2 regions of the Bradyrhizobium sp. USDA 4454 genome follow, and region 2 is predicted to be linked to the other one. Evidence: predicted binding sites of a transcription regulator. Region 2 holds the regulator's gene; the other holds the start of a gene.
The links. Region 2 encodes LexA, which represses DNA repair genes until DNA is damaged. Its sites were predicted from a motif close to TGTTCNNNNTGTGTTCNG; they were not measured.
Positions count from the first base shown of each region.

Region 1: a site for LexA is predicted at 2,462-2,479, ahead of ACVIW0_RS28985 (PA0069 family radical SAM protein). Genes of this name have one in related genera too.

Region 1 is NZ_JBTRCN010000001.1:6,241,403-6,246,661, forward strand. Features, by position in the region: gene ACVIW0_RS28975 (ribonuclease HII) at 1-453, opposite strand, end outside; gene ACVIW0_RS28980 (VOC family protein) at 692-1,138, opposite strand; gene ACVIW0_RS28985 (PA0069 family radical SAM protein) at 1,262-2,440, opposite strand; gene ACVIW0_RS28990 (glycosyltransferase family protein) at 2,604-3,173, shown strand; gene ACVIW0_RS28995 (bifunctional helix-turn-helix transcriptional regulator/GNAT family N-acetyltransferase) at 3,227-4,168, shown strand; gene moaB (molybdenum cofactor biosynthesis protein B) at 4,297-4,860, opposite strand; gene ypfJ (KPN_02809 family neutral zinc metallopeptidase) at 5,027-5,259, opposite strand, start outside.
Region 2 is NZ_JBTRCN010000001.1:3,858,783-3,864,041, forward strand. Features, by position in the region: gene ACVIW0_RS18055 (ComEC/Rec2 family competence protein) at 1-1,491, shown strand, start outside; gene ACVIW0_RS18060 (hypothetical protein) at 1,488-1,715, opposite strand; gene ACVIW0_RS18065 (hypothetical protein) at 1,872-2,300, opposite strand; gene lexA (transcriptional repressor LexA) at 2,569-3,273, opposite strand; gene ACVIW0_RS18075 (molybdopterin molybdotransferase MoeA) at 3,517-4,728, opposite strand; gene ACVIW0_RS18080 (HAD family hydrolase) at 4,754-5,259, opposite strand, start outside.

The DNA.
Region 1 (5,259 bases), 2.4 Mb from region 2:
GGCAAGCTTGTCGCGGCCGTCGACGAAGACGTGCTTCGGCATCTCCGGCAGCGCATGCACCGCGCGCGCCAGCGCCCACAGCGAGGCGCGCAGGATGTTGTCGCGGTCGATTCGCGCCGGCGAGGCCACCGCGACCGAGAATGCAGCGGTGGCGCAGATCTCCTCGAACAGCTCCTCGCGGCGCTCGGCGGTCAGCCGCTTGGAATCATCGAGGCCTTTTGGAACGCGGGCGGGATCGAGCACGACGGCGGCGGCCACCACGGGCCCTGCCAGCGGACCGCGCCCCGCCTCGTCGCAGCCGGCGACCGGCCAGACGCCGCGCTTGATCAGCGCGCGCTCCCGCCGGAAGCTCGGCCGGGTCACGGCGATGACGCGCTTGGCCGGCACGGCTGACTTGGCCGGCGCCTGCTTCGACGAGGTCTCTGATGCGCTTTTGGATTTGTCCCGAATCATGCGGGGGATCGTGATCAAGCAAGCCCCGCAGCGCAACCAGGAACCAACCGGCCGTCCCCACTATTCAATTTCGGCCGGAGCTAGTGTCCCGAATCTGAAGTTCGCATCATTTGCCGCACCTTTGGAGCGAACTTCAGATTCGATAAGGACACTAGCAAACTCATGATTCTAGTGTGCTTTATGAATGCGAAGTTCGTGAAGGTGGCTGCCGCGAGATCGCACGATCGCATTCAGCACACTAGTCCGGGATCGACACAAGCCCGTTCTCGAGCACCGCAAAACCCGGCGCGCGCACCACTTCCCAGGCGTGGCCGTCGGGATCGGCGAAATAACCGCAATAACCGCCATAGCTGGTCGGCTGCGCCGGCTTCAGCAATGTGGCGCCTTTCGACAGCGCGAACGCCATCACACGATCGACCTCGGCATCGTCGTTGCAGTTCCAGGCGATCGCGACGCCGCGGAAGGCTGACGGCCGCGGCTGATCCGGCAGCCCGGCATCGGCCGCGAGCAGATGCCACGGGAACAACCCCAGCACGGTGCCGCCGGTCTCGAAGAAGGCGACCTCCTCGCCGGTCGCGCGCATCTTCCTGGTGAAGCCGAGCTTCTCGTAGAAGGCGATGCTGGCGCGCATGTCGCCGACGCCGAGCGTGAGGACGGTGAAGCGTGCGGTCGGGGCGTTACTCATTTGTTGCACTCACTCATTGTTATCTTCGTAGCCCGGATGCAGCGAAGCGCAATCCGGGATCTCTATCCGCGGCCACAGATTTCCCGGATTTCGCTGCGCTGCATCCGGGCTACGCGCCCTCGCCTAAAACAGGCTGAGCTGCTGTCCGTTGCGCTTCGGCTTGGCGAAATGATCGGTGGTCAGCTTGGTGCGCCGCTTGTTGAGGCCGAGCTTTTCGCAGGCGATCTCGAAGCGGCGGCCAATCATCCAGGCCATCGGGCCGGTGCCCTTCATCCGCGTGCCCCATTGCGAGTCGTAGTCGCGGCCGCCGCGCATATCGCGGATCAGCGTGAAAACGTGGCGATAACGGTCGGGATAATTGGCCATCAGCCATTCGCGAAAGAGATCGCGGACCTCGAGCGGCAGCCGCAACAGCACATAACTCGCCTCCTTGGCGCCGGCATGCACGGCGGCATCGAGGATGCGCTCGATCTCGGAGTCGTTCAGCGCCGGGATCACGGGCGCGACCATCACCGTGGTCGGGATGCCGGCATCGGTCAGCCGCTTGATCGCCTCGAGCCGCTTGGGCGGGGTCGAGGCGCGCGGCTCCATAGTGCGGGCGAGCTTCGGGTCGAGCGTCGTCACCGACAACGCGACCTTGGCGAGGTTGCGCTTGGCCATCCGCGCCAGGATATCGATGTCGCGGGTCACCAGCGCCGACTTGGTGACGATGCCGACCGGATGCCCGGCGCGCTCGAGTACCTCGAGGATGCCGCGCATAATTTTCCGCTCGCGCTCGATCGGCTGGTAGGGATCGGTGTTGGTGCCTATCGCGATCATCCGCGCCTCATAGCCCGGGGCCGCCAGTTCCTTCTCGAGCAGCGCCGGCGCGTCCGGCTTGGCGAATAGCTTGGACTCGAAGTCGAGCCCCGGCGACAGGCCGAGATAGGCGTGGGTCGGCCGCGCGAAGCAGTAGACGCAGCCATGCTCGCAGCCGCGATAGGGATTGATCGAACGGTCGAAGCCGATATCGGGCGAGTCGTTGCGGGTGATCACCTTGCGTGAGGTGTCGAGCGTCACGCTGGTGGTGAACGGCGGCAGGTCGTCGAGGCTCTGCCAGCCGTCATCGAAGGCGACCCGCGCCTCGGCTTCATAACGGCCGCTGGCGTTGGACTGCGCGCCGCGGCCGCGCCGCCGCTCGCGCTCGATCGCGACCGCAAGCTCGGGAAAAGGGGCAGGGACAGGTGAAGGTGCACCCGCCGGGTTATCGGAGGGCGCCGTTACCGGCGGGTGCTTGAGGGCATGAGAGGATGCTCGGCTCATGCTGTGAAGCTAGCACAGCGTGAGAACAAATCAAGAACGCGATCGGAGAAATTCCACAGAACCTTGCTGCAAAATTCTGCAAGCGAACAGGCTGCTTTGAATATGACAAGGTGATAACACGGCCGGAGTTTCCAGAACGTTTGAGCCACCGAAGCCTCAAATCATGCTGAGCGTGATCATTCCAACCGACGGCATCGAGCGCACCGCGGTCGCGACATTGGCGGCGCTGGTGCCGGGCGCGGCCGCCGGCGTCGTCCGCGAGGTGCTGCTGGTCGACCGTTCCGACAGCGACGTGATTGAGCGCGTCGCCGACGTGGCCGGCTGCGGCTTCCTGCGGTTCGAGGGCACGCGCGCCGCGGCGCTGGCCGCCGGTGCCAAGCAGGCGCGCTCGCCCTGGCTGATGTTCCTGCATCCGGGCGCAGTGCTCGATGCCGGCTGGATCGAGGAGACCACCCAGTTCATCCAGATGGTGGCGGCCAGCGGCAAGGACCGCGCCGGCATCTTCCGGTACGCCCGCGCGCCCTACACCGACCCCGGCCTGCGCGACGGCCTCAAATTCGTCGCCCGCATGATCACCGGGCCCTCAGCCGAACAGGGCCTCCTGATCGCGCGCGAGCATTACGAGCGGATCGGCGGCTACCGGCCCGATGCACGCCGATCCGAGGCGCGGCTGTTGCGCCGGCTCGGCCGCTCCTCGCGCACAATGCTGCGCAGCCGGATCATGGTGGCGTAGCGCCTCGCGGACGGCGCTTGCGATTTACTTGATTGCGTCAAATAATCTGTTTGATGACATCAAATTCCCACGACGCTTCGCTGGCGAGCCAGGTCGCCGCGGTTCGCGGCTTCAGCCGGTTCTATACCCGCAAGCTCGGCATCATCGAGCCGAAGCTGCTGCATTCCCCGTTCACGCTGCAGGAAGCCCGCATCATCTACGAGCTCGCGCATCGCCCCGGCTGCATCGCGACCGATCTGGTGCGCGATCTCGACCTCGATGCCGGCTTCGTCAGCCGCATGCTGGCGGCGCTGCAACGCCGCCAGATCGTGACGCGCAAGCCGTCGAAGGCCGACAGGCGCGCCAATCAGGTGGCGCTCACCGCCAAGGGCCGGGCTGCCGCCGCAGACCTCGACCGCCGCTCGCGCAACGAGGTCGGGGCGCTGCTCAGGCAGATCGACGGCAAGCGCCGCGCCGCCGTGGTGCGTGCGATGGGCACGATCGAGCACGCGCTGGAGCCGCCGGCGAACAAGCCGGCCGGCTTCCTGCTGCGCAGCCATCGCGTCGGCGACATCGGCTGGGTCATTTCGCGGCAGGGACGCGTCTACGCCGAGGAATATGGCTGGGACATCAGCTACGAGGCACTGGTGGCCGAGATCTGCGCGCAATTCATCCGATCGTTCGATCCGGCCCGCGAGCATTGCTGGATCGCCGAGGTCGACGGCGAGCCGGCCGGCTCGATCTTCCTGGTCAACGGCGGCGACGGGGTCGCCAAGCTGCGGCTGTTGCTGGTCGAGGAGGCGGCGCGCGGACGTGGCGTCGGCCGCGCGCTGGTCGAGCAATGCATCCGCGCCGCCCGCGACATGGGCTACAAGAAAATGACACTGTGGACCCAGAGCATTCTGGTCGCCGCACGCGGCATCTACGCCCGCGCCGGATTCCGCAAGGTGAAGGAAGAGAAGCATCACAGCTTCGGCGTCGACCTGGTCGGCGAGACCTGGGAGCTGGAGCTGTAGGGCGTCACACCTTCTCCTCGTCATTCCGGGGCGCGCGCAGCGCGAGCCCGGAATCCATCAGGCAACATAACCTGCGGCGCAACGGATTCCGGGCTCTTGCTTCGCACGCCCCGGAATGACGGAGACATCTACACGCTCGCGCCCTTCGCCTTTGGGCGGCGCAGATGCTCATCCAGCCGCGGCATGATCTCGACGAAATTGCAGGGCCGCGTGCGGTAGTCGAGCTGCGCGGCCAGGATGCCGTCCCAGCCGTCGCGGCACGCGCCCGGCGAGCCGGGCAGGCAGAAGATGAAGGTCGCGCCGGCGACGCCCGCGGTGGCGCGGCTCTGGATCGTCGATGCGCCGATCTTGGCGTGGCTCAGCATGTGGAAAGCGATCGAGAAGCCGTCCATCCGCTTCTCGAACAGCGGCTCGACCGCCTCCGGCGTCACGTCGCGGCCGGTGAAGCCGGTGCCGCCGGTGGTAATGACGGCATCGACGCCCGGGTCCGCGATCCAGCGCCGGATCACCGCACGGATCGCCTCGACGTCGTCGGTCACGATCTCGCGCACGGCAAGCTTGTGGCCGGCGGCGGTGAGACGATCGGCCAGCGTGGTACCCGACTTGTCATCCGCCAGCGAGCGGGTGTCGGAGATCGTCAGCACCGCGATGTTGAGCGGGACGAAAGTTTTGGTCTCGTCAATCGAAGACATCGTGTACCTCATACACTGACGTCATCCTGAGGTGCGCGCGCAGCGCGCCTCGAAGGATGGGCCACGGGCTCCGTCACCCTTCGAGGCTCGCCAAGAGGCGAGCACCTCAGGATGACGCCATTGCTAGCGGAGCACCATTGCCCCTCGCCCCGCCGGCGGTCGGCGACTATCCACCGCCGAACGTGTTGCAGGCCTGCACGGTACCCTGCTGGTAGCCGGTCATGAACCATTGCTTGCGCTGCGCGGCGGAGCCGTGGGTGAAGGAATCCGGCACCACCCTGCCCGTCGCCTGCCGTTGCAGCGTGTCGTCGCCGATCGCGTTCGCCGTGGTCAGCGCGGCATCGATATCGCCGGCCTCGAGGAAGCCCGGCCGCTTCTTCTCCTCGCGGTTGACCCAGA
Region 2 (5,259 bases):
GACGGCGATCAGCGCGCGATCGCAACCGCATTGCTGACCGGCCGGCGCGACGCGATCACGACGCCGGTCAACGATGCGATGTTCATCTCCGGGCTCGGCCATGTGCTGTCGATTTCCGGCTATCACATGGCCGTGGTCGCGGGTGTCGTGTTCTTTACGGTGCGCGCGCTGCTGGCGCTGTTTCCGGCGCTGACGGCGGGATACCCGATCAAGAAATGGGCGGCGGCGGCCGCGCTGGTCGCCGCGGCGTTCTATCTGCTGCTGTCGGGAGCGGAAGTCGCGACGCAGCGATCGTTTTTCATGACGGCCGTGGTGCTGATCGCTGTCATGGTCGACCGCCGCGCGATCACCTTCCGCACGCTGGCGGTGGCGGCGCTGATCGTGCTGGCGATCGCGCCGGAGGCGCTGGTGCATCCGAGTTTCCAGATGTCGTTCGCGGCGACGCTCGGGCTGGTCGCGCTGGTGCAGATCGGGCTGCCGAACCTGCTGGCCTCGCCCGATCATTCGGCGACCGCGCGGGTTGCGCTGTGGGGCGGGCGTGAGCTCACGATGCTGATGCTGGCTTCCCTTGTGGCAGGGCTGGCGACGACGCCCTACGCCGCGTTCCATTTCCATCGCGTGACGCCGTACGGGCTGCTCGCGAACCTCGCGGCAATGCCTGTCGTGTCGGCGGTCGTGATGCCGGCCGGCCTGCTCGGACTCGTCGCCATGCCGTTCGGCTTCGACGGCGTGTTCTGGGCGATCATGGGCTTTGGCATCGACTGGATGATCCTCGTGACGCAATGGGTCGCCGCGCTGCCTGGTGCGGTCGGCCGGATGGCGGCGTTCGGGATCGGGCCGCTGATCGCCGCCAGCGCGGGCCTCATCCTGCTCGGGCTGCTGCGCACGCCGCTGCGCTGGTCGGGCGCGGTGCTGTTGGTCGTGGCGTCGATCTGGGCGCTCAGGGTGCCGCAGCCGGACGTGCTGATTTCCGCCGATGGCCGCAACGTCGCGGTCCGCGGCGGCGACGGGCGGTTGCACCTGATGCATAGCGCCAAGGATGCCTTTTTGGTGAAGGAGTGGCTGGCGGCGGACGCCGATGCGCGGGCGGCCACCGATGCATCGCTCGGCGAGGGCGTCTCCTGCGATCCGAGCGGCTGCGTGACGCAAGGGCCCGGCGATGCCTTCGTTGCGCTGGCGAGCCGGCCGGAGGCGCTGGCGGATGATTGCGAGCGCGCGGCGCTGATCGTCACCGCCCGGCCGGCGCCGCATGGCTGCGCGGCCTCGGTGGTCGACGTCGAGCGGTTGCGGCGTCACGGCGCGCTGGCGCTGCGGCGGACCCGTGACGGCTACGCCATCGATGCGGTCAAGCCCGGCGGGATCGACCGGCCGTGGTCGCCGGCGGTTCCCGGCGACGGCGATGCCGAGACGACGCTCCGCGCCCCCGCCGCCGCGCCACGGCCGGCCGTCGACGCCACGCCGGCGGAGAGCGATGTGCAGGGGGAGGATTAGCCGTGGTCCGGCGAGGGGCTGGCCGGCAATTCGAACAGGCCGAGATGGTATTCGTCGGAATCGGGGCCGGCGTCGGGCTTCTTGACGAGGGTGAAGGACGCCTCGGGAAACTGCTCCCAGACCTTCAGGTCATCAGCCGTCACCGTCAACCAGCCGAACCGGAACATGTAGCGGCCCGGCTCCGTGACGCGTCCAGCCTTTTGCCATGTGACCTTATCGACCACCGAGCAGGTTTCCGTGAGCGCACATCCTCTGCGCCCGATGATGCGCCAAGGTGGCCGCCGACGCAAATCTCCCGCCGCGCCCCGGAACCGGTGTCCGGGGTCGCTCGAAATCCTTTCGGTCACTCGCCGCTCGGTCATCCGGCGGCGACGATGCGTTCAACCCAAAAACAGCGACGTAAATGCGGAGGGCCGCCGCTCCACGACCTTCGGCTTCTGCGTGACCGGCGGATGCAGTGCCGGCAATTGCAGCACGCTGACGCGTTGTCCCTCGACGAGCTGGGTCACCAACACGTGGCTGCCGTCGGGGAATTCGACCGCGTCATGATGACGATCGGGCACGTCGGGCTCGACTTCGTTGAACACGCCGACGCGATAGTTCAGCGTCTTGGTCCAGATCCAGCGGCTGTCATAGCGAACGTTCTCGGCGAAAGCGAGCTCGGTGCCCGGCAGCATGCAGACCGCGACAGTCGGATCGTTCTCCGACGCAAAGCCGCGGGTCGACGTGCCGCGGAAGGTCGTGGTGATCAGCGTCTCTCCGACAATGGCGGGGCGCGATGCCACGGCGTGCAGACTATAGTCACACATCGGATGGCTCCTCAAATGGAGGTAGCGACCCGTGCCTCTCTTTGAGGCATGGGCCTCTACCAGAGTGGACGATAGCGAACGAGTGTCAGCTCGTTTCTGGGCGATTGTACGACTCGCCCGCGACCGCCTCAATCACAAACACGCGACACTGCGCGAGAGGTATCGGAGCGCATCGGGCAGACCGCATGCTGCGCTATCTTGCAAGGAACGATCCGATGTGACGCTCGTTCCTCGCCGCCGCAAGTATTTGCAATCAAGTATTTGCAGCTTAGTACTTGCGGTAGAGCCCGATCAGCTTGCCCTGGATGCGGACCCGGTTCGGAGGCAGGATGCGCACTTCATAGGCGGTGTTGGCGGGCTCCAGCGCGATCGATGCGCCGCGGCGGCGGAAGCGCTTCAGGGTGGCTTCCTCCTCGTCGATCAGCGCCACCACGATGTCGCCGGTATTGGCGACGTCGTTGCGCTGGATCAGCGCCATATCGCCGTCGAGGATGCCGGCATCGACCATCGAGTCGCCGCGCACCTCCAGCGCATAATGCTCGCCGGAGCCGAGCATGTCGGGCGGTACGCTGATGGTGTGGCTGCGGGTCTGCAGCGCCTCGATCGGGGTACCGGCGGCGATCCGGCCCATCACAGGGACCGCGACCGGACGATTGCCGTCATCCTCGGCGACCGGCGGCGTAGAAGTGCGCTTGCCGAGGGTGCCTTCGATGACGCTCGGGGTGAAGCCGCGGCGGCCGTTGCCGCCCCCGGCCGACAGCTCAGGCAGCTTGATGACTTCGATGGCGCGGGCGCGGTTGGGCAGGCGGCGGATGAAGCCACGCTCCTCCAGCGCAGTGATCAGGCGGTGGATACCGGACTTCGAGCGCAGGTCGAGCGCATCTTTCATCTCGTCGAATGAGGGCGGGACGCCGGCCTCTTTCAGACGTTCATTGATGAAACGCAGAAGTTCGTACTGTTTGCGCGTGAGCATCTCGAGTATTCCCCCGGTTGATAGCGTCGTTCGATTCCGAGACTCTTCAGTGGGGCCTGCAGGCCGGGCCTGACCAGGGGAGCTTGGTGCTTGTTGCAAGCGCTCCCGGGCCGCCTCCCGATTGTAGACACCAGTACTCGAAACAAATCATGAACGGACACTATATGTTCGATATGTGTTCCGCAACCACTTAATTTCAGGTGAACGCGCCCGGCGGCGCCCGATCGGCGCGGTGAGAAAATCCTATTCGGGCAGCATCAGGATCTCGCACTCGCTGCCTGTGGCAGTCGCGGGCGCGAACGGCGGACGCACGAGAAGTGCCCGTGCCGCAGCGAGATTCCCGAGCAGCGAGGAATCCTGCTGCATCACGGGCGTTGCGATCAGCGTGCCGTCGTCGCGCGCCTCGAGACGCGCGCGCAGATAGTCCTCGCGCTGGTCGTTGGCGGCGAGGTTGCGGCCGAGCACGGCCCTCGCGCGGCGATGATGAATCGCTGTTCGGCCGCTCAATGCCCGAATCAACGGCACCAGAAACAGGAAGGCGCAGACATAGGACGACACCGGATTGCCGGGCAGGCCGATCACCCGCATCGCCCCGAGCCGGCCGTGCATCATCGGCTTGCCGGGCCGCATCGCGATCCGCCAGAACGCCATCGCGACGCCCTCGGCCTCCAGCGACTGCTTGACCAGGTCGTGGTCGCCGACCGAGGCGCCGCCGGTGGTGATCAGGATGTCGGCGCCGGTATCGCGGGCCCGGCGGATCCCCGCCGTGGTGGCCGCAACCGTATCGGCGGCGACCCCGAGATCGACGGTCTCGGCGCCTTCGTCGCGGGCCAGCGCCCGCAGCGCATAGCCGTTGGAATAGACGATCTGGCCGGGTCCGGGCTGCGAGCCCGGCATCACCAGCTCGTCGCCGGTCGCCAGCACCGCGACCTTCGGACGGCGGCGGACGGCGAGTTCCGGATGGTTCATGGCGGCGGCCAGCGACAGCGCCCGGTCGGAGAGGCGGCTGCCGGCCGAGAGGAGCACGTCGCCCTCGCGGAAGTCGACCCCCGCGGGGCGGATATGCCGTCCAACGGCGGCTGGCTCGGTGATCGTGATGTGGTCGCCGTCGACGGCGGTGTCTTCCTGGATGATGACGGCGTCGGCGCCGTCAGGGATCACCCCGCCGGTGAAGATCCGCACCGCTTCGCCTGCGCCGACCGTGCGCTCGAACGGCCGGCCGGCGGCGACTTCGCCGATCACCTTCAGCCGTGCCTTCAGGTCAGCCGCATCGGCGGCGCACACCGCATAGCCGTCCATCGCCGACATCGGCTGCGGCGGCTGGGTGCGCCGCGCGGCGAGGTCGCGCGCCAGGGTGCGGTGATAGGCGGCATCGAGCGCGACCATCTCCTCGGGCAGCGGTTCGGCGCCGGCAAGGACGGCGGACAGGGCATCGGCAACCGGCATCAGGGCCACGCTCGGAGCTCCTCAAGTCCAGGGTTCAAATCCCAAGCGCGGTCAGCGCCCTTGCCACGTCATCCGTCGATGTCACGTGGACCGCATGAAGGCCGCGCGCCCGCGCGCCTTCGATATTGGCAGCCAGATCGTCGAAGAACAGGATCCGCGACGCCGGCACGCCGATGGCTTTTACCACATGATCGTAGGCCTCGGCGTCGGGTTTCCGATGGCCGATGCTCGAGGACAGGAACACGGTGCGGAAATGGCTCAGCAGATCGGCGTGGACAACCGAGAAATGCGCGACATGGGCCGGATTGGTGTTGGAGAATGCATAGAGCGGCATCCGCTTCGCCGCGGCCGCGAGCAGGGGAGCGATATCGGGCATCTCGCCGGCGAAGATAGAATTCCAGCCTTCGAGGAACTGCGCGTCCGTGAGGTCGATGTCGAGTGTCCGGCGCAGGTTTTCGAAGAACGCGGCATCGTCGATCCGGCCGATCTCGTGATGCTTGAAGCTGTCGTCAACGACAAAGCGCGTGGCGAGGTCCGAAG